4 regions of the Halobacillus sp. ABD4_316 genome follow, and region 3 is predicted to be linked to each of the others. Evidence: riboswitches for the same ligand, from Rfam matches in the RefSeq annotation. Region 3 holds a riboswitch; each other region holds the start of a gene.
What was found. A riboswitch is a leader RNA that binds a small molecule or an ion and turns the genes downstream of it on or off. The one in region 3 is predicted to bind S-adenosylmethionine.
Positions count from the first base shown of each region.

Region 1: another riboswitch for S-adenosylmethionine. It lies ahead of ACXAJH_RS10355 (acetyl-CoA C-acyltransferase); the one in region 3 lies ahead of ACXAJH_RS03900 (methionine ABC transporter ATP-binding protein).
Region 2: another riboswitch for S-adenosylmethionine. It lies ahead of metK (methionine adenosyltransferase); the one in region 3 lies ahead of ACXAJH_RS03900 (methionine ABC transporter ATP-binding protein).
Region 4: another riboswitch for S-adenosylmethionine. It lies ahead of ACXAJH_RS12090 (methionine ABC transporter ATP-binding protein); the one in region 3 lies ahead of ACXAJH_RS03900 (methionine ABC transporter ATP-binding protein).

Region 1 covers NZ_JBSWZA010000002.1:671,772-679,050, forward strand. Annotated here, with positions in the region: gene ACXAJH_RS10340 (Zn-ribbon domain-containing OB-fold protein) at 1-414, opposite strand, end outside; gene ACXAJH_RS10345 (thiolase family protein) at 411-1,571, opposite strand; gene ACXAJH_RS10350 (acetoacetate--CoA ligase) at 1,571-3,514, opposite strand; gene ACXAJH_RS10355 (acetyl-CoA C-acyltransferase) at 3,535-4,689, opposite strand; SAM riboswitch class I at 4,761-4,868, opposite strand; SAM riboswitch class I at 4,937-5,041, opposite strand; gene ACXAJH_RS10360 (lactonase family protein) at 5,445-6,488, shown strand; gene ACXAJH_RS10365 (TcaA NTF2-like domain-containing protein) at 6,682-7,279, shown strand, end outside.
Region 2 covers NZ_JBSWZA010000002.1:1,101,922-1,109,200, reverse strand. Annotated here, with positions in the region: gene ACXAJH_RS12455 (tetraprenyl-beta-curcumene synthase family protein) at 1-978, opposite strand, end outside; gene ACXAJH_RS12450 (lysophospholipase) at 991-1,773, opposite strand; gene ACXAJH_RS12445 (gamma carbonic anhydrase) at 1,833-2,345, shown strand; gene metK (methionine adenosyltransferase) at 2,490-3,686, opposite strand; SAM riboswitch class I at 3,915-4,021, opposite strand; gene pckA (phosphoenolpyruvate carboxykinase (ATP)) at 4,272-5,864, shown strand; gene ytkD (RNA deprotection pyrophosphohydrolase) at 5,909-6,373, opposite strand; gene ACXAJH_RS12425 (hydrolase) at 6,552-6,863, opposite strand; gene menC (o-succinylbenzoate synthase) at 6,918-7,279, opposite strand, start outside.
Region 3 covers NZ_JBSWZA010000001.1:714,004-721,282, reverse strand. Annotated here, with positions in the region: gene ACXAJH_RS03910 (iron-containing alcohol dehydrogenase family protein) at 1-897, opposite strand, end outside; gene ACXAJH_RS03905 (carboxymuconolactone decarboxylase family protein) at 995-1,342, opposite strand; SAM riboswitch class I at 1,519-1,620, shown strand; gene ACXAJH_RS03900 (methionine ABC transporter ATP-binding protein) at 1,695-2,738, shown strand; gene ACXAJH_RS03895 (methionine ABC transporter permease) at 2,695-3,360, shown strand; gene ACXAJH_RS03890 (MetQ/NlpA family ABC transporter substrate-binding protein) at 3,395-4,222, shown strand; gene ACXAJH_RS03885 (hypothetical protein) at 4,261-4,383, shown strand; gene ACXAJH_RS03880 (ABC transporter ATP-binding protein) at 4,463-5,374, shown strand; gene ACXAJH_RS03875 (ABC transporter permease) at 5,371-6,111, shown strand; gene ACXAJH_RS03870 (3-ketoacyl-ACP reductase) at 6,278-7,000, opposite strand; gene ACXAJH_RS03865 (Ger(x)C family spore germination protein) at 7,067-7,279, opposite strand, start outside.
Region 4 covers NZ_JBSWZA010000002.1:1,040,195-1,047,473, forward strand. Annotated here, with positions in the region: gene ACXAJH_RS12060 (acyl-CoA dehydrogenase family protein) at 1-1,030, shown strand, start outside; gene ACXAJH_RS12065 (arsenate reductase family protein) at 1,269-1,628, shown strand; gene gcvH (glycine cleavage system protein GcvH) at 1,713-2,096, shown strand; gene ACXAJH_RS12075 (toprim domain-containing protein) at 2,225-2,572, shown strand; gene ACXAJH_RS12080 (thioredoxin family protein) at 2,582-2,890, shown strand; gene ACXAJH_RS12085 (TlpA family protein disulfide reductase) at 3,023-3,442, opposite strand; SAM riboswitch class I at 3,541-3,641, shown strand; SAM riboswitch class I at 3,806-3,919, shown strand; gene ACXAJH_RS12090 (methionine ABC transporter ATP-binding protein) at 3,998-5,023, shown strand; gene ACXAJH_RS12095 (methionine ABC transporter permease) at 5,016-5,684, shown strand; gene ACXAJH_RS12100 (MetQ/NlpA family ABC transporter substrate-binding protein) at 5,708-6,550, shown strand; gene ACXAJH_RS12105 (carboxymuconolactone decarboxylase family protein) at 6,617-6,982, shown strand; gene ACXAJH_RS12110 (YuzK family famiily protein) at 7,209-7,279, shown strand, end outside.

The DNA.
Region 1 (7,279 bases), on a different contig from region 3:
TACCTCCTGTTTTTTAAAGAATGGCAAGGGGTGCGGACCGACGTCCGTGATGTCGATTTCGACGTTCAGGTTATGAGTTAAGGCGTCTTCTTCTACCAAGACGTGCGTCAACAGCGAAGGTCCTTCCTCAAGGGCGACGACGCCGACGACATAAGGCGTGTGTTCCTGCCAGGCGGGATGCCCCGCGCGGTGGATGACGCTCCAAGTTTTCAATTTGCCTCGTCCGGATGCTTTTTTCCATGTTAACGAACCATGAAAACAGTGGGGACAGTGTGCGCGGGGATAGAAGACCCACTGCTCACACTTGTCACACTGCTGAAGGCTGAGATGTCCGTCCTGGATGCTCTCCCAAAAAGGCTGGCTGATGGGGGTGATCGTTGGACCGGGTAGTGAAATGTTTGGCTGCTGGCTCATTGTTCTCCTCCTAACACGAGGGCTGTTGTTTCGCTTAATGTAGCGCCGTTTCCTGTCACCAAGGCCTGTGCGGCATCCGGGATTTGACGGTTCCCGGCTTCGCCTCGCAATTGATGGACGGCTTCTACGACATGGGACATGCCGCCGGCCAGGTCGGCCTGGCCGAAGCCCAGCTGGCCTCCGTGGGTGTTTAATGGATAATCCCCGTCATGTCCGAAGCTGTGGTTTTTGACAAACTCTCCGAACTCCCCGGGCTTACACAATCCTGCACTCTCCAGGGTGATGGCGACGACGCTCGTATAGCAGTCGTACAGGGAGAAAAGGTCGATCTCTTCCACGTTGGTCCCGGCTTGTTCCAGCGCTCTTGGAATGGAAGCGTTGAACGGCAGGGCGTCCAGGGATGGTGCCTGGCTGACCGCACGGTGGGTGATTTTTTCCCCCGCTCCTTTCAAATAGACCGGCTTATGCTTCCCGTTCGCTGCTTTTTCCGGAGAAGTGACGACAACAGCTGCTCCCCCGGCCACCGGCATGACGATTTCCAGCATGTGAAGCGGATCGGAAATCATCGGAGAGGCGGAAATATCTTCAAGGTCGAGCGGTTTATTATAAAAAATGGCATCCGGGTTCAGCTGGGCATTTTTTCTGTGCCACCAAGCGATTCTTGCAAAGTCTTCCTGAGTGGATTCGTATTCTTCCATATGCTGACGTTTTAACAGGGCATAGGACGTATTCGCTCCGGAAGCCCCAAAAGGTACATCAAATTCACGGATCGGATTGCGGTTGGGGGAGCGTAGTGTTTCCCCTTTTTCATTTTTGTTCGCCAAAACACAGACGACGGTTTCACACATGCCTGCCTGGATGGCTGCGGCTGCTCTCCAGATCATCCCCGGTCCGGTCGCACCGCCGAGATCGACGGTGTTGGACATCGTGGGATCGATTCCTAAGTATTCGGAAACCGTCGCCGGCACATGCTGCGGCGTCTCCCCGACTTGAGGTCCGACGAGGAGGCCGTCGATGTCATCCTTGGAAAGGCCGGCATCCTGGACGGCGAGACGGACGGATTCTGCGATCAAGCTTAAGGTGGTTTTTCCTTCTGAGTAACGGACGGGCTTCAATTCACCGATGCCGGTGATCGCCCCTTTTATGAAGGTGGTCATTACACGAACGTCCTTTCTGAGAGCTGGCGGAAGGCCTGCAGACTGGATGGGTTGCGCAGAGAAGCTTCATTCTTCACTTCTTCTCCCAAAGCGGCTGTTTTCGCTGCTCCTTCGACTCTTTTTCCATTGATGGTATGGGGGATTTCCTCCACTTGATAAATCCGCTTCGGTACATGGCGTGGAGAAGCTTTCTTCCTGATCTGTCCGCGGATGTCTTTCGCCAAGTCTTCCGTCAGCTGCTCGGTCACGATGCAGAGGACGATTTCTTCATCATGATCCTTCAGGGATCCGAATACGACGCTGTCTTGAATGGCCTTGATATGATCCACGACCCCGTAGATTTCTGCCGTTCCGATCCGGACGCCGCCGGGATTCAAGGTCGTATCCGCCCGTCCGTAAATGATGAAGGACTGATCGATGGTTTGTTCAGCTAAGTCCCCGTGTGTCCAAATCCCCGGCCGCTTGGAGAAGTAACTCTTCCTGTAGCGTTCTTCGCCGCCTTCACCGAAGAAGGTGAGTGGCATACTTGGGAATGGTTTCGTACACACAAGGTCGCCTTTTTCTTCGTAGACCGATGCGCCGCGCTCATCCAAGACATCCACCGCCATCCCTAACGCTTTGCAGGCGATTTCGCCCTGCTTCAGAGGGTGGACCGGAGAGCCCATCACGAAACAGCCGATGATTTCCGTTCCGCCGGAAATGGAAGCGAGGAACAGATCCTCTTTGATGGTTTGATAGATCCAGGTGTACTGCTCGGGTGCCAGGGGAGCTCCGCACGACTGCACACTTTTCAAGGAGTGAAGCGAATGACTGCTTTTCAAATCCACTTCTTCTTTCATCAGTGTGTCTAAATATTTCGGGCTTGTGCCGAAATGGGTGATACCGGCTTCATCCGCAATGTCCCACAAATGGGTGAGGGAATCCTTTCTTACGGGAGAGCCGTCATACAACAGGATGGCCGCTTCACTGGCGAGTCCGGAAACGAGCCACGGATACATCATCCAGGCGGTGTTGGTGTACCAGAACAACACATCATCCTGCTGAACATCACAGTGGAGCTGGTGTTCTTTTACATGCTGCAGGAGGGTGCCTCCGACAGAATGGACGATCGCTTTCGGAAGACCCGTCGTTCCGGATGTATATAAAATATACAGGGGATGGTTAAAAGAAACGGGTTGAAACACTGGCTCTTCGGCTTCATTGCGGCACAATTCGTCCCAGGATAGAGTATGGATGTCTTCAATCGACGTTTCTCCTCCGAACGTGACGACCGCGGATAGTCCTTCCAGATGCTCGGTCGTCTGCTTAATTTTATCTTCGATATCGAAGGGCTTCTGCTTATATTGATAGGAGAGTGCCGCGATCAATACTTTCGGTTTCACCTGACCAATGCGGTCGACGATTCCTTTTGTTCCGAAGTCCGGGGAGCACGACGTCCAGGTGGCGCCTAAGGATGTCGTGGCAAGCAGGGCGACGAGTCCCTGGATATCGTTCGTCGTGATGCCGGCGACACAGTCACCTTCCTGGACACCTAATTGTTTTAACCCTTCCTGGGCTTTGGCAACGGATTGTTTCAGTTCCTGCAGCGTGATGCTTCGGGTGAGGCCTTCCTCATTCGCTTCATAGGCCGCGATCCGGTCAAGCGAACCGCGCAGCAGGTTTTCAGCGAAATTCAAGCGGGCCTCCGGAAACCATGCACTATCCGGCATCGAAGGACCGGGAACAAACACACGGTCTCCCTTTTCTCCAATGATCCCTGCGTAATCCCATACGGCTGACCAAAACTCGGAAAGGTGGGAAACGGACCAGCGGTGGAACCGTTCATAAGGGAAAAGCGCCTGATTGGTATAGTCAGCAAAAGCTTTGATATGCGACTGTTCGATGCGTTCGTTTGATGGTTCCCACAGGTAAGGGGAACGCTGAGCGGTAATGGGTGTATTCATGGGACTTGTCTCCTTTCGAATTATGAATGGGGAACGTCGATCAACAGGGCCATCCCCTGGCCGCCACCGCCGCAAAGGGAAGCGATGCCTTTCCCTCCGCCGCGTCGTTTCAGTTCATGGGCAAGCGTCAGAACGAGCCGGAATCCTGTCCCGCCTAAAGGGTGGCCGAGAGCGATCGCGCCGCCGTTCACATTGACGCGGTCATAATCAATTCCAAGTTCCTGGCAGCTGGCAATCACGACACTGGCAAAGGCTTCATTGATTTCAAACAAATCGATATCGTCCGTGGTCAACTGGTGTTTGTCTAACAGCTTCTGAATGGCCTGTGATGGTTTGGTTTGTAAGCTCGGATCCGGTCCGGCAATCTCTGACCAGTCGATGATTTCCGCCAGAGGCTGTTGACCGAGGGCTTCCGCTTTTTCCTTCGTGGTAACGATCCCAACGCTCGCGCCATCCGTCATTTGAGAGGCATTGCCTGCGGTGATCGTGCCTTCGCGTGAAAAGGCGGGAGAGAGATTTGATAATTTTTCGGTTGTCGTCCCTTTACGGATGCCTTCATCTTCTGCGAGTCGTTCAGTAAAAGGAGCGATTTCCGGATCCAGCCAGCCATTTTCCTGAGCGTCTGATGCCCGCTGCTGGGAAAGGGCGGCGTATTCATCTTGTTCCTCCCGGCTGATGTCGAAGGAGCGGTTTTTCTCATCGGTGAGAGCTCCCATCGATACATCGCTCAAGGCGCACCATAACCCGTCGTTCAGTAAGGTGTCCTTCAGCAGGCTGTGACCAAGTCCGGAGGAAGCTCGGACAGGAGCGGTATGAGGAGCGTTCGTCATCGAGTCGAATCCGCCGACAATGTACAGCTCTCCTTCCTTCAATTGCAGCCTGCGAGAGGCGTCGGTAACTGTAGCGATGCCTCCCAAACAGACATTGTTCAGTGTGATAGCGGGCGTACCGATATCCACCCCCGCCTGATAAGCGGCCTGTCTCGCAGGATTTTGGCCGCCTCCCGCCTGAATCACTAGGGCGAGCAGGACACCATCGGCTTGTTTCGCGATCGGATTTCTCTCTAATAGAGCGCTCAGCGCATGAGACCCAAGTTCTCCTGCGGATTTCTTTTTTAAAGCCCCTTTCCACTTACCGAAAGGGGTGCGGATGCCGTCTAGAAGTACTGTCGTCATATATGGAACAACTCCTGTTTTTATAATAGTAAGAGCCCTCTTCACAAAAATAAGAAGAGGGCTCTCGGCTCTTCTTATCTTCCAGGATCATCTCCTGCAGGAATTAGCACCTTTTCAAGCGTCTGCTTGCTGGTTGCCGGGCGTCAACGGGCCAGTCCCTCTGCCTCTCTGGATAAGAAATCGGTATTCAATTGGAAACATATAAAACCTCTCTATCAAAGATAGAGAGGTTAGAGATTGTAAGCATCTCTTATCTTCCTGAGCATTCACTCAGTAGGATTTGGCACCTTGCTATGCACATAGCGGTTGCCGGGTTTCACAGGGCCAGTCCCTCCACCTCTCTGGATAAGATGTTCTTCCTTTATTTGGTTAAGTGCCATGTTAGCAGGGGAAAGGATAGGTGTCAATGGATTTGATAGAAAAGTTAGAAAATTCATTTTGTTCTGTGACTGGTGGTGAACGTGTGAACCGCTTTAACATTAGGGCTTGCCGATTCTTTCAATTATGCGGGGCACTTCACGAGAAAAATGAAGGCATCTATCAATTCGTCCATCATCCATTCTCCGATGGTTCCTGCGGCTACATAACGTTTCACTGATTAGATGATACCTTACAGGTAGAGCTGCTTTTAGATCTATGAGCAGAGATTTTAATAACTTTCGATATTCATAAATGGATAATGATTCAGCCTCTTTTGTCTTTATGAGATAATGGGTATGGTAATTACTGATACTATTCAATAAAGGAGTTTTACTATGCCGGAATATGTTGGTTACATCGGTACGTACACCAAACAGGAAAGTAAAGGCGTCTATCAGTTCACCCTTGATACAGATGCTAAGGAACTGAAAAACGTTCAGTTGGCTGCAGAACTGCAGAACCCTACGTACGTTACAGTAAGTGACGATCAAAAAAATCTTTATGCGGTTTCTAAAGACGGGGAAAGCGGCGGCGTCACGTCCTTTTCCATCAATAAAGAAACGAGAGAACTCACAAAATTAAACGCTCAGACAGCTGCGGGCTCTCCGCCGTGTCACGTGAGCGTGGATCATTTGAATAACAATGTTGTCACGGCTAACTATCATACAAAAGAAGTGGTCTCCTACCTGACGAATGAAGATGGATCGTTGAATCCTGCAGTTTCAATCGTGGAGCATGAAGGTACCGGCCCTCATGAGCGTCAGGAAAAGCCGCACATGCACTATGCAGGCTTTACCCCTGATGAAAAATACGTGATAGCGATTGACCTTGGCAGCGATCGTGTTATTACTTACGCCGTAGACAATGGCGAGTTGAGCCAGGTGCAGGTGTTCAACACGAAACCGGGTTCCGGTCCGCGTCACATTACTTTCCACCCGAACAAAAAGTATGCCTACGTGATGACGGAGCTCAGCTCAGAAGTGCTTGTCCTTCATTATGATGAAAAGGACGGCAGCTTCACCGAGCAGCAGGCCATTGCGGCGATCCCTAAGGACTTTGATGAAACCAATGATGGCAGTGCCATTCATATTTCCTCGGATGGACAGTTTGTTTATGCCGGCAACCGCGGGCATAATTCCATCGCTGTTTATGAAGTTAACCAGGATACAGGGAAACTTACTTTTGTAGAGTGGACCTCGACAGAAGGGAACTGGCCGCGTGATTTCGTGATGGATCCTTCCGAGGAGTTCCTGATTGCGACGAACCAGAAGTCCAATACGATGACGTTGTTCGAGCGGGACAAATCAACCGGCAGGCTGACGCTTGTTCAGTCCGATGTATTCGTACCCGAGCCGGTCTGCGTGAAGTTTATAAAGTAAATAGACAAATAGGAAGAAGATGGCGTCCCATAGAGGGAAGTCCTCTTCTTTTTTATGGAAAAAGGGACAGTCATACACCCCCGGCCGTTTGAGTATAGTTAATTACTCCCCATTATATGGAACTAAATCAGGTGAAGGGAGGAAGGTACATAGCAGGCGGGGAAACACCTTCAAGGGCGAGGGAGGTCGCTGGATGGAAGTATGTAAACACTGCGATCATGAGATGGGCGGGGAAGAAACTTTCTGTACCGAATGTGGTGCACCCAAGGATGCTCCGCTGACCCGGTCGGAAGCAAAAGCGCCAAGACCACCGATGCCGCGGAAAAAGAAAATCACGCTGATCTCGATAGGGGCGGTTTTTGTTGTGCTGCTGACTGCTCATTTGATTTTGTCATCGATGCTTGACCCGACGACGAAGATTCGGGCGATGGATCGTGCGGTCACGAATAATGATGCGGCGGCTTTTGTAAGCGAGTTGTCCCTGGATGAAAAAGCATGGCTGAATGAGAAGGAATACCTGCAGTATTTGAAGGAAAACGACTGGGAGACCATCCGTGAGCAGATGCTGGATGCCGTCAGCGGACAACAGCGGTTCGATACCATCATCCGCGATGAATACGGCAGCCCGATTTTGTCTGTCAAAAAGACAGCCGTAATCCCTGGGATGTACAAGACGTATGAAATTGAAGCGGTTCCGACGGAGATCAGATTCTTAACGAACATGGACGAGGCTTCCTTTACAGTCGGCAAAGAAAAAATCACCGTGGAGAATGCTGGCGAGGACGAAGTCA
Region 2 (7,279 bases), on a different contig from region 3:
GCTTCTTCCATTGGACAACCGCCTGACTTTCCTGTCGGCCAGATACATCCCAACGAGGCCTTTGTGGATCATTTGATGAAAGGACCGGTCCGGAAGCTTCTGAACCTCTTCATCTGTCCTGCGCACAAAGTATTCAAATCTCCCTTTCATCTGTTCCTGATGGTCATAATAGGAACAGAAGTTGAGATCTCCTTCCCGTTCATCCTCTTCCTGATCAATATAATAGTCAAGAAGAATATGAAGCCCCTGCATAAACGGAAAATAACTGTCCTCCACATTACGGGCCAGGTCCTCATCCATTTTGTTCCCCAGCGCATAGGAAACGAGGCAGAATATGCCCAAGGTGGATCCGGTGCAGGCGGAAAATTCATACCATTTCAATTCCGGCCAGTCGGTCTGGTGATGTTCGAACCACTGCTGCAGTCTCGGAATCCTTTCCTCTTCGATCACGTGCTTATGTACTTGAAGGTCGCAGTACAAACGCCCAAGCTTCAGTGCCCGCTCATGGACAATCTGATAATTGTCAGCCTGACTCAGCACATCCTGGCAGGTTTTCACAAGCTCATGAAGGTACCCGCCGTCATCCTTCTCTTCCCTGTATTTATAATAGTCGCGGCACGGATTCCCAGGGGTTAATGCATCGGCCATCGACAAGTGGAGCCTTTCAAAATCATCAGGATCCATGGAGGTGCTCCGATCACATAAATTATCGAGATAATCACTGATCGTCTGATAAGCGACAATAAAGCGGACAGCAAGATCCGGGCGGTCACCGGAAAGCACGGAATAAACCGCCCCACCTTCGCAATGGAACGTTTTATCCTTGATACTGGCCTGGGCCTGCGTTCTTAATTCTTCATCAGGGATTCGGGAGGCAGCATCTTTCCAATAGGCTAGTTCTTTATGTACTCGCGGAAACACATTCCGATACACTTCGTAAAGCAGATGGACAGCATTGCTTGGAACGGACTCCTTCAAGGGTGGACACTCCTAACGTTCATTTATTATGTTGCTCAAAAAAGATCGTGTATGGTGATAGACCTGGTCATTTTCCGGTTCATTAAAAATCTCATGGTAAAGACCCGGCCACAGCTTATAACTTTTTTCACTGGTATCGACATGATTGAACCATTCTTTTGTGCGTGCCGGATCCACTAAAAGGTCTTCCTCTGCCTGCATCACTAAAAGAGGCACATCAGGAAAACGGCTGACTTGTTGAAACGCCCGGATTCCCGCCTTTTGAAACTCACGGTACCACCGCACCGATACTTTATCAATGACAAGCGGATCCTGACGGAATTCTTCAACCTTGATTTGGTTTCTAGTTACATTTTCGGGATTCTGTCCCGCTTTCATACGCAGCGAAGGGGTAAAAACATTCAATAGATAGGAAAAAGCCTCCAGCGGGCGGGCCGTTTTATTCCGGATCTGTACAGCAGGAGAAGATAAAATCACACCATCCAGCTGCGGCTGCTTTTCCTCCATAAAACGAATCACAGCCAACCCCCCCATGCTGTGGCCGAGAAGGAAAATTTTTTTATCCGGATCCGCCTGCTCATACCAGCTTTGAATGGTTTCAACGTAATCACCAAACGAACGGATATGACCTTTCTTCCCATCAGACAACCCCTGCCCCGGCAGGTCTCCATAAATCACCGAAAAACCGTCCTGACGGAAACGATCAGCAAGTTCCTTATACCTTCCCATATGCTCAAAAGCGCCATGGACGAGAATGATGGTTGCACGATCACGGGCCGATTCCAGTTTTTCCACAGCCGATCCCTCTTTTCATTTGATATACTGATGTTACTCATATTATAAGGGGGCTTCGTATGATTTGCGAATATAAAGGAAAACGACCTCTCATCCACCCATCAGCTTTTACAGCAGAAGATGCCGTCATTACCGGGGATGTTGTCATAGAAGAGAACGCAAGCATCTGGTTTAAGACGGTCATCCGCGGCGATGTCTCATCGGTACATATCGGTAAGAACACAAATGTCCAGGATCTGAGCATGCTGCACCAAAGCCCTGACCAGCCTCTCATACTGGAAGACGGCGTTACGGTCGGGCACCAGGTTACCCTGCATTCTGCACACATTAAACAGGACGCTTTGATCGGCATGGGATCCATGATTCTGGATGGCGCTGTCATAGGGGAGCGGGCCTTTATCGGAGCAGGAAGCCTTGTTCCGCCCGGAAAAGAAATCCCTCCGGATACACTGGCCTTCGGACGGCCGGCCAAGGTGATCCGTTCCTTAACAGAAGAGGATTACAAGGAAATGGACCGGATCCGGAAATCGTATGTCGCAAAAGGGCAGTACTATAAGAACCTTCGGGGCTGAAATGCTTTTCAGCTCGATGCCTGCATGATCAGAAGACATACAGAGGGAAGTGGATAGCCGTATCAAATCAATGCGTACTCTGCCGTTAGTGCAACTCGTGAAAATAAAAAAAGCTGTTTCCTCCAACAAGGAAACAGCTTTTTTTTATTGAAAACGACCGCTGAGCTCTTCCGCTTTATCCGTACGTTCCCATGGAAACTCAACATCTGTCCGTCCAAAATGGCCGTAGGCAGACGTATCACGGTAAATAGGTTTACGAAGATCGAGCATTTTAATGATTCCAGCAGGACGGAGGTCAAACAAGTCACGCACAGCGTCCACCAGCTTTTCTTCCGACACTTTGCCGGACCCGCTGGTATTGATGGAAATGGAAACCGGCTGGGCCACCCCGATTGCATAGGCGAGCTGGACTTCCACTGTATCCGCAAGACCTGCAGCTACGATGTTTTTCGCAACATAACGAGCCGCGTATGCAGCAGAACGGTCCACTTTGGTCGCATCCTTCCCACTGAAGGCACCACCACCGTGACGCGCATATCCACCGTACGTATCTACGATGATCTTACGTCCTGTTAAACCGGCGTCCCCTTGAGGACCTCCGATTACAAAACGCCCGGTCGGATTGATAAAGTATTTGGTTTCATCATCAATATAGCCTTCCGGTACAACGGGCCCGATCACCTGCTCTTTCAAATCCTTCTGGATCTGTTCGAGCGTGACTTCTTCAGCGTGCTGCGTCGAAATAACAATCGTATCCACGCGGACCGGCTGATCATTTTCATCATATTCAATCGTTACCTGCGTCTTGCCGTCAGGACGAAGGTAATCGAGTGTTCCGTCTTTGCGGACATCAGAAAGACGCTTGGAAAGTTTGTGGGCAAGAGAAATAGGCAGCGGCATCAATTCGGGCGTTTCATTGTTGGCAAAGCCGAACATCAGTCCCTGGTCACCGGCACCGATGGCTTCTATTTCATCATCGCTCATTTTCCCTTCACGGGATTCAAGCGCAACATCCACTCCCCCTGCGATATCCGGGGACTGCTCATCAATAGCCGTCAAAACGGCACATGTATCTGCATCAAAGCCGTATTTTGCTCGTGTATATCCAATATCTTTAATCGTCTGGCGCACGATCGATGGAATATCAACATAGGTATTCGTACTGATTTCACCGGAAACCAGGACAAGTCCCGTAGTTACTGTTGTCTCACATGCCACCCTTGCATTCGGGTCGTTTTTTAAAATTTCATCTAAAATAGCATCAGAAATAGCGTCACAGATTTTGTCCGGATGACCTTCTGTCACGGATTCTGATGTGAATAACCGGCGGTTCGCTGGCATTCTAAAAACTCCTCCTTCTGTAAGTACAAAGTATTAGACGGAACTCTTTACCAGTATGTGTAGAAAAACATAAGTTCATTTCATAGTGTCATCCTGGATCCGAAAACGTTTTCGTGCACGTTCTCAGTCAGAAATAATAAACAGGCGGCAAGGCCTGGTCATGGACATTTCCTTCTTATAAAAAGAAAAAACCCTTCCTATACCGAGGAAAGGGGCTGCTTCCTTTCGCTCTTATCGTCCAAGGAGCTGACTCCTTGCTTCAGGTTAGCACCATGTCCCTGCGGACGGTTGCTGGGTTTCAAAGGGCCTGTCCCTCCACCAACTCTGGATAAGAGAGTTTCCGTTCTCAGCTATCGTATCGAAAAGCGTGTTTAATGTCAATTGGATTCATCGGGTTTCGACGCACCCCTTCCATCCAGATTCAACCTGGATAAACGTTCTGTTCAAACCATCATAGGATAATAACAGCCATGAAATATGGCAGTGTTGAAAACTTTCCCACAATCCACTGAATAGTATGGACGATTAAAATAAATGTGTTATACTAATCTCACATTATTAAACTGCAAAGGCGGGACGATGCATATGAGTACAATAAACCAACTGTCAGAACTTAATCTTCTACTTTCCCAGGACCATGTCCACCACCAATTATCTGTTCCACATTTAGTGGAAAAGATTTTATACCGCAATGAAGGTACACTAACGGAAAAAGGGGCCGTTCAGGCTACGACAGGTACCTATACGGGACGCTCACCAAAGGACAAATTCATTGTCCGTGACGACGTAACCGAAGATAAAGTCGAATGGGGTGCTGTGAACCAGCCTATTGACGATGATACGTTTGTGAAATTATACCATAAAGTGCTCGATTATTTGAAAGACCGCAGGGAGTTATTCGTCTTCAAAGGTTTTGCAGGAGCGGATGAGCGCTACCGCCTTCCTATGCAGGTTCTTACAGAATTCGCCTGGCACAACTTATTCGCCCGCCAAATGTTCATCCGGCCGGAGGCATCCGAATTGGAGGAGCATGACACAGAGTTCACTGTCATATCTGCTCCAACCTTCAAAGCAGATCCTGACGTGGATGGTACGAATTCCGAAGCGTTCATCATGGTTTCGTTTAAACACCGCGTTGTCCTCATCGGAGGAACAGAATACGCAGGGGAAATCAAGAAGTCCATCTTCTCCGTCATGAACTACCTGCTTCCGGAAAAGAACGTCCTTCCGATGCACTGCTCGGCCAACATCGGCAAAGAAGGCGACGTTGCTCTGTTCTTCGGTCTGTCGGGCACAGGAAAAACGACTCTGTCCGCTGATCCTCAGCGCCGCCTGATCGGGGACGATGAGCACGCCTGGTCCCCCTACGGTGTCTTTAACATTGAAGGGGGATGCTATGCGAAGTGCATCAACCTGTCCAAAGAAAAAGAACCGCAGATCTATGATGCCATTCATTTCGGCTCGGTTTTGGAAAACGTCGTCCTTCAGCCGGATTCGCACGCGCCGGATTATGACGATACGAGCCTGACGGAAAATACACGGGCCGCCTACCCACTGGATCACATTGATAATACAGTCCAGCCAAGTATTGCCGGCCACCCAAATGCCATCATTTTCTTGACAGCTGATGCCACGGGAGTCCTCCCACCAATCAGCCGTTTAACAAAAGAACAGGCGATGTACCATTTTCTAAGCGGCTATACGAGTAAACTGGCTGGAACAGAGAGAGGGATTACCAAGCCGGAAGCGACTTTCTCCGCCTGCTTCGGCTCCCCTTTCCTTCCGCTTGCTCCATCAGCATATGCTGAAATGCTCGGAGAGAAAATAGACCAGTTCAATACGGACGTCTTCCTTGTCAATACAGGCTGGTCAGGGGGAGCCTACGGAGAAGGCGAGCGTATCAAACTGAGTTACACGCGTTCCATGATCCATGCCGCTCTGGAAGGTGAACTGAGTTCTGCCGAAACTTATAAAGACCCTGTGTTCGGCCTTCACATCCCGACCCACTGCCCGGGAGTACCGGACGAAGTCTTATTCCCGAGAAAAACGTGGAACAATCCTGCCGCTTATGATGAAAGTGCCAAAGAACTTGCTGAAAAGTTTCATGCCAACTTCAAAAAGTTCACGTATGCCAGTGATAAAATCAAACAGGCCGGCCCGACCCACCACACAAACTAAACAGAAAAAAATCCGCCGTTATCCAAACGGCGGATTTTTTCTGTTCAGCGGTGTTCCAGACGCTTTAAACATTCCGGCAGAACCTCATCCTTCATCATGAAGCTGAACCGGTCGTTATTTTTCAAGTTTCCCGGCAGATGCCGGAAAAGGACAGGACCATGCGTTTCAAAATAATGATCCTGATCAGCCAGCTCAGATATTGTAGCAAAATAGACATTCTTGATGACAGTTCCGCCTTTTCCATCGACATGATACTGCCCAAGATAAGTCAGATCATCAATATCGGCTCCTGTTTCTTCTTTCACTTCTCTTACTGCTGCCTGTTCCGCCGTCTCCCCTTCTTCTACTTTCCCACCAGGGAATTCGAGCCCTCTGTCTTTGTGCCGGGTTAACAGCCACTGATCACGAAAGCGGCAGATGATCCACACATGTTTCGGCTCTTCAGAAAAAGGGTGATCCTCGAAGGATAACCGGACAGGATTTTGATAAAAATCATAAAAAGTTTTCATGTCTCTTCAACTGCCTTTAATCCTTGTTATACGTTCGCTTTCCTGTTTAAATCGTACCATAAGCAGCCGCAAATACAAACCAGTCCCTCTCTACTTGTAGGATTTCCGGTCCGTACCGACACAAAATCCCCCGATTATGTACGAAAGAACCGCTTCAAAAGGGGAAGCGGCCCTTCTCTCAATTTTTCAATACGCCCATTTCCTCAATATGCTTCTTCGTCATTTCATCACCCAGATCATAGATCTGCTGGAAAGCCTTATGCATATCCTCATCGGTATCATCGTTATCCTGATCCTGATGGTAAGGCATAAATGGAATATGAGCCCTGTAAAAGGACCGGCCGTCTGCCTGGGCAATCTCATCAAACACTTCACGCAGAGCCGTCACTTCTTCAGGGGTGGCGTAGATAATAAAATCATCATTATTAGCATCATGATTTACTGAAATCTCCCGCGTACCGATGTTAATGTAATACTGATCTCGTTCCATCTTCACCCTCCTTTCCCTTAGTGTGAACCATGAAGGGAAAGGTTATGAGTCCATTTAGGAAAGGAGATGGGTGGAAGACAGCTGTGTTGCCTCTGCCAGCTTTTCCTCATCGACTTCTATGCCGATCCCATGACCTTGAGGCACAGGTAAGGCGCCTTTCTGCACTTTCAAGGGAGGCTTTACAATATCAGCTTCAAAATAACGCGTCGACCCGGACAAGTCTCCCGGTATGGTGAAATTAGGCAGAGAGGCAAGGGCAAGGTTATGGGCTTTGGATATCCCTGATTCCACCATACCCCCGCACCACACCGGTACTCCGGATGCGGCACAGAAATCATGGATTTCTTTGGCGGCCGCCAATCCTCCTACACGGCTGATTTTCACATTGATAATCCGGCAGCTTCCCAATTCAACCG
Region 3 (7,279 bases):
CTCCTGGTAATAAGGGGTGAGTGCTTCAATTTCATCAAAGCGGCCTTCCAGAGCAAGCTGGACGAGAATACCATAAGCCACTTTTTCTCCGTGAAGGAAAGCGTGGGTTTCCGGTACTTTGGTCAAGCCGTTATGGATTGAATGGGCTCCGGCGATTCTTCCATAACTATCCCCGTATCCACCGACCATACCGCCAGCCATAATAATGGTTTCCACAACTCTCATGAGGGCAGGTATGACGGCTTGCTGACGAACGGCTTCCACAGCTTCTGTACCATCTTGTATGAGAACATCCCTGCATAATCCGGCCGCGTGCAGCGCAATGTCTACGGAAATCGGTTTGGAGGCGAGAGACCTCGTGAGAACATCCGCTTCATACCATTTGGCGAGCGTATCGCCGATGCCGGCCCTGAGATAAGGTTCCGGGGCACGAACGAGCAGATCAGGCTCTACAAGCAGCATCCATGTACTACGTGGATAAATAATGTATTCCTCAAAATTCCCTTCATCATCGTAAAACACACTGAGCGGCGTCCAAGGTGCGCAGTTTGAGGCTAGTGTAGGAATGAGCACGACTGGAATATTCAATTGATCGGCACAGGCTTTTCCGAGATCAAGGACCTTTCCGCCTCCGATGCTGATCAAGACGTCACAGTCCCGCAGGGCTTCACTGAGACGCATGACCTCTTTATGGGAGCACTCCCCGTTATAGGCTTCCGATTGGACCGGCATCGTCAGCTTTGGAAAATAGGGCTGAGCAGCCTTCCACGACTGCTCACCGTGAATGATTCCTGCTTTTGCAAAGGCCTGGTTTTCCAACAATTCCGGTATATTCCTTAAAATTCCAGGCTCAGCTTTATAAATCGCAGGTGCTCCTTGTACAGTTACGTTTTTCATGGTTGATCACCTCTGGTAATGATATAGCCATCATTATCCAGATGACAGAATAATATGTCAATAACAAAACCGGGAGCAGGCCCCCCGGTTTTGCAGCTTAACGGTTTCGGAATTCCTGAAGAATGTTCAGACCTGTGGTGACGGCCTGACTCATGGCAGAGCCCCCGCCGTAAGCAGCTGATACACCCATCGTTTCATAAATTTCCTTGTCCGAACAATCTGCTTCGACGCACTGATCCATGTGATAGGCAATACTGGCTTCATCTCCATCTTTCACACTGATGGCAAGAGCCATTAAGTGCTTGGTACCTTTGCTGAGTTCTCCGTCTTCAAAGAACGAGCCGGTAAAGTGATTGTATTCTTTTGTGGCCTCCGGCAGGTGTTCGGTCAGGGTTTCAATGCCATTTCTATATTCTTTAAGCAGGTCTTCTCCTTGTTTGTTCATTCTTTCACTCTCCCTTTTCTTTGTTATTCCTTTTATTCCTTCCTCTTCCAGTCACTTAAACAACGTAATAGGCTTCCCGGCACATCCCTGTCCATTAATGAAATGTTGGGAAAATTGTTTACAAATGCAGAATGATGCGTTAAAGTTGTAAATCATAAACGAATAGCAACAACTAATTCTTATCAAGAGTGACTGAGGGAAAGGCCCGTAGACGTCACAGCAACCTTCCATGTGGAGTGGTGCTAAATCCGCCGGAATGATATTCCGGGAGATAAGAGTTTGGCTGATAGTTATGCGAAACTCTCTTCTTGATAAGGAAGAGAGTTTTTTTATTAGGTAAAGGAGGACGGTTATGATTTCCATCCAGGAGCTCAGTAAAATTTACACATCCAAGAAAAAACAGGTGATCGGGGTGGACAAGGTTTCTCTCGATATTCAGGAGGGGGAAATCTATGGAATCGTCGGATACAGTGGAGCTGGTAAGAGTACACTCCTCCGATGCATGAACATATTGGAACGCCCGACATCAGGAGAGGTTTATATCGATGGGATCGATCTGCTTTCTCTCTCCAAAAAGGACCTTAGAAAAGCACGACAGTCCATCGGCATGATTTTCCAGGGGTTCCACCTTGCTATGGGGAAAACGGTTTTGGAGAACGTGGCCTTTGCTTTGAAAGCGGCCGGTAAACCAAAACAGGAGCGCAATGATCGTGCCAGGCGTCTGTTGGAACTTGTAGGTCTTAGCGATAAAGCCGATCAGTACCCCGCTCAATTGAGTGGAGGGCAGAAGCAGCGGGTCAGTATTGCCCGGGCACTGGCCAACGATCCTAAAGTGCTGCTGTGCGATGAAGCAACTTCCGCACTCGATCCGAACACGACACAGTCGATCCTGAAACTATTAAAGAAAATCAACCGGGAGCTTGGACTGACCATTGTATTGATTACACACGAAATGGAAGTGGTGAAAGAAATCTGCGACCGTTGTGCGGTCATGGAAGAAGGAAAAGTGGTAGAACAGGGGGCGGCCTACGAAATTTTCGCCTCTCCTCAAAATGCTTTGACAAAGCGGTTTATTCGAACAGTGATCGATTTCCATGTTCCGGAAGAACTGCTGAAAAACAGCCGCGGCACCATTGTCCAGATGAAGTTTACCGGCGGACAGGCGGGAGATACGGTTGTGTCGGATCTGCTTCAGAACTATAAAATCAAGGGAAACATCCTGCATGGAAATGTGGATTATATACAGGAAAAAGCCCTCGGTACATTTGTTATGGAATTAACCGGTGACCCGCAGGAAGTCGGGAGAGCTGTGGAAAATCTGAAAACGATACTGGATGAAGTGGAGGTGCTGAATCATGATCGATCAGCTGATCAACCTGTGGCCCGAGCTGAATAAATCATTTATGGAAACATTGATCATGGTAGGGATCGGACTTGGCGTAGCCGTTATCGCCGGTCTGCCTCTGGGGTTGCTGCTATTTGTTACCGACCGTGACTTCTTTTTGGAAAACAAATGGATCAAAGGAGCTGTGGGCATTTTTGTAAACCTTGTCCGTTCCATTCCATTTATCATCCTGCTTGTGTTTTTATTCCCATTTACTAATTTTCTTTTAGGTACGACAACAGGACCGATTGCCGCCTCCGTTGCTTTATCGGCCGCAGCGATTCCTTTTTATGCAAGAATTGTAGAATCATCCGCCAGGGATATTGATAAAGGCGTCATAGAAGCGGCTATCGCATGTGGGGCTTCCCCATGGCTGATTATTAAAGATATCATTTTTCCTGAAATCAAGCCGGGCTTGATCAGTGGTTTAACGATAACAGCCATCAGCTTGATCGGGTATTCCGCAATGGCCGGCGCAATTGGCGGTGGAGGGATCGGCGACCTCGCCATCCGGTACGGGTATTACCGTTATGATAATTTCGTCATGTTTACAACGGTTATTGTGTTGATCGTCCTTGTTCAGGTAGTCCAGTACGCTGGGGATTTCCTGGCAAAAACAGTGAAAAAAAGTTAACCCAAGACGAAACGAAGTTCAGGAGGAAGATAAAATGAAAAAAATCGTAACCTTGTTTGCAGCTTTAACAATCATTACTTTTTTGTCTGCCTGTGGTGGCGGAGAAGAAAATGCAGATGCAGAAGAGAAGAAAACCATCCGCTTTGGAGCTACATCCGGTCCTTACAGTGATATGGTCACCGAAGCGATTGCTCCGCTGCTGGAGGAGAAAGGCTATGAAGTAACCAATAAAGAGTTTACGGATTATGTGCAGCCTAACAAAGCGTTAGCCAATGGTGATCTGGATGCTAACCTGTTCCAGCACAAAATCTATTTAGAGTCCTTTGCCGAAGAACACAACCTGGATCTGTCCGAGGTCATTGTTGTTCCAACAGCACCTATGGGTATTTATTCCAGTGAGTATCAGAATATCGATGGTGTTGAAACAGGCAGTACGCTGGGGATTCCCAATGACCCGACGAACCTGGCCCGAGCGCTGATCATTCTTGAAGATGAAGGTCTGGTCACTTTGAAGGAAGATGTAGACCCTCTTCGTGCCTCTTTGAACGATATCGTAGAAAATCCAAAAGAAATCGAATTCGTTGAAGTAGAAGCCGGCCAGCTGCCACGACTGGTGGACAGCGAGGATCTATCCATGGTTCCTGGTAACTATGCGCTTGCTGCCGAGATGGATCTGCTGAGTGCTCTCGCCCTCGAAGATATGCCGGATGATTATAGAAACCGGGTAGCTGTCAAGACCGAAGATCTGGATGCCCAGTTTGCCAAGGATATTAAGGAAGTTGTGGAATCGGAAGAGTTTGAGGAAATCATGGATGAAAAGTTTGAAGGCTTTGGTAAGCCACAATGGATGAAAGAAGAATAACATGTGAGCCGTCTTCCTTTGGAAGGCGGCTTTTTTGAATGGAGGTTTATGCAGGTGAAGAAGGAACGATGGTATTTGACCGGGATGATCTGACGTGTCGGACAGAACTGGAGGAATTTATCAACCATCGGTCTTATGATGGAACTATAGCAGGCGCGTGATTTTTCCTGCTATTCTGAAACTTATCTCTGTGTGATACGTAAGAAGGGTCAGAAAGGACGAAGAAGGGGTGGAGAGCAAATGGAGGTTGTAATCAAAGTGGACCGATTGACCAAAAGCTTCGGAAAAGTGCAGGCTGTCAAAGGCGTCTCATTTTCCGTCAAAAAGGGAGAAATTTTTGGGATCATTGGACCCAATGGAGCGGGCAAGACAACGACGCTGGAAATGATTGAAGGAATTTTGAAGCCTGACAGTGGAACCATTGATGTGCTGGGACTTACGCCGAATCGGGAACTTCAACAATTGAATCAGCGGATTGGTGTTCAGTTTCAGGCGACATCCATTCAAAAGAAAATGAAAGTGAAAGAAGCCCTGGATTTATTTGCTGCTTTTTACCCAGGAAAAGTAATGAAACAACAGCTTGTGGAAATGCTGGGGCTGGAGGAGAAAATGAATGTCCGTTTCGAAGATTTGTCAGGAGGATGGAAGCAGAGGGTTACCCTGGCACTGGCGACCCTGCACCAGCCGGAAATCATTTTTCTTGATGAACCGAGTATGGGACTGGACCCCCACGCCAGAAGGGAAATGTGGACGTTGATCCGCCGGTTGAGAGAGAAAGGAAGCACTATCGTGTTGACAACCCATTATATGGAAGAGGCTGAACAGCTCTGTGACCGGGTGGCAATGATTTACAGTGGTGAACTGAAAGCAATGGACCGGCCCTCCGTTCTGCTTGAGCAGAGTGGTGCCATGCTGATCACATTTCAAAGCGATGATTTTCCTTATGTAAAGCTTCCATCTATGCCGGGGGTGGTCAAAGTTGAAAAAGAAGAAGATACGTTTAAAGTGTACAGTGACGATCTGCAGCTCACCAGTTATCATCTCTTCGCCTATGGTCATCAAGAGAATCTATCCTTAAATCATTTCCAATTTGCTAAAGGGACGTTGGAGGATCTTTTTGTCCAGTATTTGGAGAAGGAGGAAGCCAGATGAATGTCGTATGGAAGCTTGCACAGCTGGAAACGAAAATGTTTTTCCGCGACCGTCTCAGTGTATTCTGGACCTTTTTATTTCCAGTCGTCATGATCTGGCTGTTTGGATCCATGTTTGGAGACAATGCTGAAGGAAACTTTTCATTTGCTGCGTTATTTGTACCTTCCTGGATCGGAGTAAATATCGTGACCACTTCCTTTTTCACCTTGGGAACCGTTTTGGCCGGCTACAGGGAAACCGGAGTCCTGCGCAGATATCAATCCACCCCTTTACAGCCGTGGAAGATCCTGGCTGCTCACACAGTTCAAGGGACGGTGATTTTTCTTTGTTCTGCTCTGCTCCTTCTTGTATTTGGAATGTTGATGTATGACCTGGAACTTCCACTTTATATGGGAAGCACACTAGCTGCTCTTTTTCTAAGTATCGCTGCCTTTTTCCCTTTTGCTCTTTTTATTACATCATTGGCTAAAAATACACAGTCTGCGGCTGCGATCAGTTCATTGTTTTTGAATGTGATGATTTTCTTGTCAGGGGCTACTTTTCCCCTGGAAATGATGCCGGAAGTCCTCCAATATACAGCCAAAGTCCTTCCGCTTTATTATGTGATCGAACTTCTGCGTGGGACGTGGAACGAAGCACCCATTTTTGAATATGGATTCGAAGTGTTTGTATTGATCGGCATTGCCGTCGTTTCTACAGTATTAGCCGCGAGGTTTTTCCGTTGGAGTGATAAATAAGGAAGAGGCAGGTTACCAATGACTTAAACAGGCACTGATATCTTCCATCTGCATAGTGGTTGAAAGAGCTGTCTCAGCTGAGGATTATTCGCAGCGAAATGACATAATAAATCCCGTCCCGCGTGGAGGTGTCACCAATACAGGACGGGTTTTACACCATTGAAAATTAGAATGGATTGGTAGCCCATTGAAGGGACTGTTTAATGAAGATTCTTGGATGAAGCTTCAATTGAGCCGTCATATACTCGGCAATATCCTCCGGCTGCATATATTTTTCCTTATCCTGCTCTTCCAAATGATCTCCAAAGACAAGCTCTGTAGCCACAAGACTCGGGTTCAGGGTGAAGACACGGATGTTGTTTCTGCGCACTTCCTGCATCAGCGCTTCCGTCATTCCCTGTATAGCGAATTTCGAGGCGCTGTAGGAAGTGGATCCTGCAGTTCCCTTTATACCATTGCTTGAAGAAACGTTGATGATATCCCCATGATTTTTCTCCATCATATCGGGGAGGACCGCCCTGGTCACATGGTAGGTACCGAATACATTGACTTCAAAGGTGCGTTTCCAATCTTCAGGATCGATATTCAGGAAATCCCCGTAAAGCCCCATGCCGGCATTGTTAATGAGGATATCGGCAGAGCCGATACGCTCTTTTAATTGTTCAACCGCCTGTTCTACGTCTGACTGCCGGGCAATATCTACAGAGACTGCAGCGGCTTGTACTCCATAAGCCCTTGCTTCGTCTGCTGTTTTGTTTAACTCTTCTTCTGTGCGGGCCATTAACCCGACGTGCACGCCCTCAGAGGCAAGCTTGAGAGCGGTGGCTTTTCCGATCCCGCGTCCGGCTCCTGTAATGTAGGCGGTTTTTCCCTTGATTTCCTGTCCCATTTTAATCATCCTCTCCAACATTCTCTCCTAAAGTGTAAACCGAAGAAGAAGAGGAATCAAAAAATGTTACTCCATGTTGAAGTTCTGTGTGCCAAAGTCCTTAATACGAACTTCTGCTTTCACATCAATATCCATCTGGGAGAAGATTTCATCCCACTCCTCTTTATGTTTATTCCAATAGTCCGGCTGATGGATACGTACCCACTGGGAAAGGTGGACAAAATCCGTTTTTAATTCTTTCTGCGCGATCTGAAGAATGGCATTGATCTTATCCTCGAT
Region 4 (7,279 bases), on a different contig from region 3:
AAAAGGCCATGTTATTGCCTTTAACATACTGAATGTTGGTCGCTACAAGCTGGCCATCGGTGGTGTTGGCGGAGCGAAACGGGCGATTGAACTGTCTGTGAAATACGCCAAAGAAAGAAAACAGTTTAAAACTCCGATTGCACAGTTCCCATTGATCCAGGAGAAAATTGGTTCGGTTGCCGCAAACACGTATGCCAATGAAAGTTCCGTTTACCGGACCGTCGGGCTGTTTGAACAGAGCATGGGCAAACTTACTGATGAAGAGCTGAAAGACGGGGCAGCTGTTGCGAAGGTTATTGCTGAATATGCGATTGAATGCTCCTTGAATAAAGTGTTCGGTACCGAACTGCTCGACTTTGCTTCCGATGAAGCCGTACAAATCCACGGGGGTTATGGTTTCATGGCGGAGTACGAAGTTGAAAGGATGTACCGCGATTCCCGGATCAACCGTATTTTTGAAGGAACGAATGAAATCAACCGGATGATCGTCCCGGGTACACTGCTTAAGAAAGCGATGAAAGGGGAACTTCCTCTCCTCCAAAAAGCTCAGACACTCCAGGAGGAAATCATGATGATGATGCCGGAAGAACCTGGTTTGGAGCCATTGGAGCAGGAGAAGTATTTAGTTAAAAATGCCAAGAAAATCGGACTTCTTGCCGCCGGCCTTGCCGCTCAGAAGTACGGAGAAAAGCTCGATAAAGAACAGGAAGTGCTCGTCAATATCGCTGATATGGTCGGTGAAATCTATAACATGGAATCAGCCCTGCTTCGTACGGAGAAAGCCATCCATCGTTCTGGTGAAGAAAAGAATAAGCAGAAGCTCCTCTACACGCAGGTGTATGTACAGGAAGCCTTTAACAGAATCGAGGCCCATGCGAAAGAAACGTTGATTGCGTCTGAAACCGGCGACTCCCTGCGTATGATGCTTGGTGCTCTTCGTAAACTGACACGTCATACACCGACGAACGTCATTCCGAAGAAGCGGGAAATTGCCCAGGGATTAATTGAGTCCGAAAGATATTACGTATAAATCAGTGACCAGCCCGCACTTGAAAGTGCGGGCTTTTGGCATGTAGAGAGGAAGGGATCCTCTCCTCACAGGGACATTCAATTTTCCCGGGAAAAAGTGTTTTTGGAGGCATTTGAATAAAGAGAAGGAAGGATGTAAAAGAATGAAAAAGGAATTGGAGGGAAAAGTAATTTTCAATGAAAAGATTGTCTCCATTGTGATAAAATAAGACGTAACAAGTTGGAAGGAGGAGGAGCATATGCCTGTTACCTTCTACTGGTACCCAAACTGCGGTACTTGTAAAAAAGCGAAAAAATGGCTGGATGATGAAGGGGTTCCTTACGAATCTGTACATATTGTTGAACATCCCCCTTCACAGGAAGAGTTGAAGGACCTCACGGCCAGGAGTGAACGACCGGTTAAGAAATTTTTCAACACCAGTGGGAAGAAGTATCGGGAGTTAAACCTGAAGGAAAAGCTGAAAGATGCAGATGAAGAAGAAATGCTGCGCCTGCTCGCTTCAGACGGGATGCTCATCAAACGGCCCATCGTCACTGATGGAACAAATGTCACTGTTGGTTTCAAAGCCGATGAATTTGAAAACGTCTGGGGCCGATGAGCAGAACATTGGAAATAAAAGCAGAAGGCTTTTATGTTTATAACTGTCATTAAACAAAAACAAGAACTGTGGAGGTAATCGAATATGAGCTTACCAAAAGATCTACGTTATTCTCAGGAACACGAATGGGTGAAAGAAGAAGGAGAAAAAGTCAGAGTCGGAATCACGGATTTTGCTCAATCTGAACTTGGCGACATCGTTTTTGTTGAGCTTCCTGAAGTGGGAGAAGAACTAAAAACAGACGAGCCTTTCGGAAGTGTGGAATCTGTAAAAACCGTTTCCGAATTATATGCACCGATCAGCGGTAAAGTTGTAGAAGTGAATGAAGATTTGGAAGACAGCCCTGAGTTTGTGAATGAGTCTCCTTATGATAAAGCCTGGATGGTTGTTGTTGAACCAAGCGATTCTTCAGAAGTTGAGCAGCTGATGTCTTCTGAAGAATATGAAGCGATGATTGATGAAGATTAATCAAAACAAGTAAGCCCGTTGTACAGGCAGGACTGATGATTCCTTGTCTGACATGATCGTGCTTGATCTTAATCATGTTCAGACCATGCCATATGGCATGGTCTGTTTCTATATAGTAGGTGATGAAGATGGATGGAGAACGGATTTTGATTGTTGAAGGGATTACAGATAAGAAGAAATTGAACAAAGTACTGGATGAGAAAATCGAAATCATCTGTACCCATGGGACGCTCGGTATTGAGCGAATGGAAGAAATGATCTTTGAACATAACCTGGATGAACGATCGGTCTATATCCTTGTGGATGAAGATGATTCCGGTTTTAAACTACGGAAGATGCTGACAGAGGAACTTCCGCACGCAGAGCATATTTATATTGATAAAGCCTTTAGAGAAGTGGCGGCTACTCCCGAGCCGGAACTCGCCCGTGCCCTGTTAAGCCGTCATTTCAGCGTGAAGTCGATGTATTTAATTTAGGAGGAAGCTTTGCAGAATTTAATACAAAATGAGGCAGCCTGGGTGCTGTCCTCGGATGAAAAAACGATGACATTTATTCACAGCCCTTTTTGCGGGACGTGCCACCTTGCCCGCAAGATGCTGATAACGTTGGAAGAGATGTATAAAAAAACACTATTCTCGGAAATGAACGCCTCTCTGCATCCTGCATTGATGGAACAATATCGAGTGGAAAGTGTTCCATGCCTCTTGATTACCCATAAAGGAGAAGTTCTTGAAAAGGTCTATGCTTTTCAATCCGTCCCACACATGTATGAAAAGATCATTCCCTATCTATAACCCGCCTTTATTCCCCGGGAAATGACAAGATAAAAACGGTAAAAAACCCGTCCTGCATAAACAGGGCGGGTTTTATTCATCGGCCGTATGACCAGTGATAAGCGGGTGGGAGGCCTTCCGCTGTTTTGATGATTAAACAATTTCCCCCAGGGACTGGACGATATCGAGAAAGGAAGCTTTATCACCGAACGATTCGTGGACCCTGCCTTCCTGATCTATGATAATAGTGGAAGGGACGCCCTTGCAGCCGAACGTATCGTATAAGCTTCGCCCATCATCAATCAAGGTAGGCTGGTTAAGAAATTTTTCAGCATATTCCTTTCCGGCATCAGGGCTGCGTTCACGACCGGGAACGTTAATCGTAACCAGCTCCACTTTTTCTTTGTCCATCGTTTCAAAGAGCTGCTCTTTTTTAGGTAAGTCTCTCCCGCAGTCAGGACACCAGGATGCCCAGAAAGTCAGGACGATCACCTTTCCGAAATGGTCGCTCAGACGATAGGTGGAGGGCTGATTTATATAAGAAAGCTCAAATTGAGGAGCACGTTCCTTCATGATTTCATCTCCTTACTGTAAAAATATACCTGATTATTATCTTTGACGTCCGTATAGACTCCATGCTAACATAACATATAATTTCACAGCGACATCATAACTTATCCAGAGTGGTGGAGGGACTGGCCCTTTGAAACCCGGCAACCGGCAAAAGCACGGTGCTAAATCCTGCGGAGCGTAAAGCTTTGATAGATGAGATCCACTAAAGTCTCTTCTATTTTAGGAGAGACTTTTTTGCATATCCAGATGTTCTTCTTTTCTGAAAAGTGGCTCATTTATGTTGACACGCTGGTGGCAGAGTGCTAAAATCCACTTTGTAGTTATGAAATGAATTAAAGCAGTAATAATTTAATAAGCTAAAATCTCTTATCCAGAGTGGCGGAGGGACTGGCCCTACGATGCCCGGCAACCAGCAGGTGTAACCGACCTGTCAAGGTGCCAAATCCTGCAGAGCATAACAGCTCTGACAGATGAGAGAACAGAAGATACATTGTTATTGAAACGCCATTCTGTTCTCGAACAGAATGGCGTTTTTTGAATGGGAGGGAACACATCATGATTACAATTAAGGATCTTTCTAAAGTTTTTCAAACGAAGGATCGGGAAGTGAAAGCTGTTGATGGCTTAAGCCTTACAATAAATAAAGGGGAAATCTACGGTGTCATTGGTTATAGTGGAGCGGGTAAAAGTACTTTTATCCGGCTGTTGAACCGACTGGAGGATCCAACAGAGGGCAGCATCCACGTCGGTGATCAGGATTTAACGGGCCTCAGTAAGAATAAACTGCGTATCGCCCGCCAGGATATCGGAATGATTTTTCAGCACTTCAACCTGCTTTGGTCCAGAACGGTTTATGATAACATCGCTTTTCCGTTGGAAATTGCCGGTGTACCAAAGGAAGAACGGAGCAAAAGAGTGAACGAACTGATCGATCTGGTCGGTTTATCCGGCAGAGGAAACTCCTACCCATCCCAGTTGAGTGGTGGACAGAAACAGCGTGTAGGAATTGCCAGGGCGCTGGCCAACAACCCGAAAGTCCTCCTTTGTGATGAAGCGACATCCGCTCTGGATCCGGAAACGACAGACTCCATATTGGATCTTCTTGTAGACATCAATGAAAAACTCGGACTGACCATAGTTTTGATTACTCACGAAATGCATGTCATTCGTAAGATCTGTCATCAGGTGGCAGTCATGGAGCAGGGGAAAATCGTTGAAAAGGGAGATGTTCTGGACGTATTTCTTCATCCAGATCAGCCAGTGACGAAGAAATTCGTCGATCAGGTGATGGGTGATCAGGAAAAAGAGCACTCTCTGAAATTGATCAAAGATAAGTACCAGTCCGGAAAAATTGTCCGGCTGCATTTTGTAGGAGAGAGTACCAACCAAGCGCTGATCAGTGAGGTCTCCAGGAAGTTCGTCCTGGATGTGAATATTCTTCACGGGAAGATCACGCAGACGCAAAAAGGAGCTTACGGAACGATGTTTGTTCAGTTTGAAGGAGACGATGAGGAAGCAGCCCGGGCAATCGAATATATACGCTCGACTTCTGTGGAAGTGGAGGTGAACCCGGATGCTTAATGGATTACTGCCAAACGTACGCATGGAAGACATGATTACAGCAACAAATGAAACGTTGTATATGACTCTGATTTCCGTAGCCGGCACATTTATCCTCGGGATTCTGCTCGGCCTGCTGCTTTATTTATCTGGTCCGGGAGGGCTCTGGCAGAACAAAGTGGTCAATGCAGTGACAGCTTCTGTCGTAAACATTTTCCGTGCCATTCCTTTTATTATATTGATCCTGCTTCTGTTCCCGTTTACAGACTTCTTGATTGGAACGATCCGCGGTCCGAACGCAGCCCTTCCGGCGTTAATTATCGGAGGAGCTCCGTTTTACGCGAGACTTGTTGAGATTGCATTGAAGGAAGTGGAAAAAGGTGTCGTAGAGGCAGCGAAGGCGATGGGGGCTAAATCATCAACGATCATCTTCAAAGTCCTGCTGCCTGAATCCATGCCTGCCCTTATTTCAGGAATTACGGTGACCGCCATTGCACTGATTGGTTATACCGCCGTGGCGGGTGCGATTGGTGCCGGTGGTCTTGGAGACTTTGCTTATTTCTACGGTTTCCAGCGTAGTAATTTTGATGTGGTCTTCATTTGCACGGTGCTTATCATTATTATTGTGTTTATTTTCCAATTCATCGGTGATTATGCTTCCCGTAAATTGGACAAAAGATAAAAAACAAAAGGGAGAGATTATTCATGAAAAAAATCTGGACAACAGCGGTTGCGCTGTTATTCGTTCTTGTTCTTGCCGCCTGCGGTTCTTCTGAGGAAGATTCCTCCAGCGGTGAAGGAAATACGGAAATTACAGTAGGAGCAACAAGTGTTCCTCACGCTGAAGTTCTTGAAGAAGCAAAGCCGCTTCTTGAAGAAGAAGGGATCACGTTAAATATCGAGGAATACCAGGATTACATCCTTCCAAACCAGGATTTGGCCGAAGGACGTATTGATGCAAACTATTTCCAGACGATTCCTTATATGGAACTTCAAGAGCAGGATAATGATGATTACGATTTTGCCAATCTCGGCGGGATTCACATTGAGCCGATCGGTGTGTACTCCCAAAAGTATGACAACCTTGAAGACGTAGAAGAAGGTACCGAGTTCGTCATGAGCCGTTCTGTATCCACCCACGGCCGTGTATTGACACTTCTTGAAAAAGAAGGGTTGATCAAACTGGATGAGAGTGTAGAAAAAGTGGATGCCACGGTCAATGATATTGTCGAGAACCCTAAAAACCTTCAGTTTGATACCGGCGTGGACGCAGCCGGCCTTCCTGAAGTGTACAACAAAGAGGAAGAAGTCCTTGTAGCGATTAACACGAACTACGCGATTGAAGCGGACCTTGTACCAAAAGATGATGCGATCATCCTTGAAGGGACAAACTCCCCTTATGTGAACGTCATCGCTGCTCAAAGCAAAGACGAGGACAACGAGGCACTGAACACGCTAGTGGAAGTCCTTCGTTCTGAAGACATTCAAACCTTTATTGAAGAGGAATACGAAGGAGCAGTTATCCCTGTTTCCGACGATTCTGAATAACGGATAAAATAAGTGACTGCGGTTGATACTAACCGCAGTCACTTATTATTTATGGGAGGTTTTAACATGCAGGATCAGAATATGACGTGGACGCAGACATATTTACATGATTATAAAGAAGGAATGGGTGTCTTTGCGGAACACATGCCTGAAGTCGCCCACCAGTTCAGTCAATTTTCCCAGGAATGTTTTAAAGCCGGAGAGCTTTCACAAAAAGATAAGCAGCTGATGGCTCTCGGAATCAGTATCGTGGCCCAGGATGAATACTGTATGATCTACCACACCAAAGGCTGTGTCGATCAGGGAGCTTCGGAAAGAGAGATCATGGAAGCTTGTGGAGTCGCCGCAGCTTTTGGAGGCGGAGCAGCTCTCAGTCAAGCTGTTACCCTTGTCCAGGACGCCTACAGTGATTTAACGAACAACGTTAACTAATTGAATTATTAGAAAATTAAAGAAAAACAAATGTATTAAATGGAAATGCAATTATTAAACGCTTACATCGGTCCGCGGGTTCGCATATGAATGAAAATGCGGTTTCAGAAGATTTTATACAGGGTAAAGGTTTGTGGTAACCTAAATTGTGTAAATAATCTGAAAGGGTTGATTCGTTATTAATGACCATCTGCAGTTGAATTTCACCGCTGAAATGGAAAAGGCAATGCATCAGTCTCACAATACGAGTTATGCGGAGTACAGCCGTAGACTGGACACTCGGCTGGAAGTAGAACA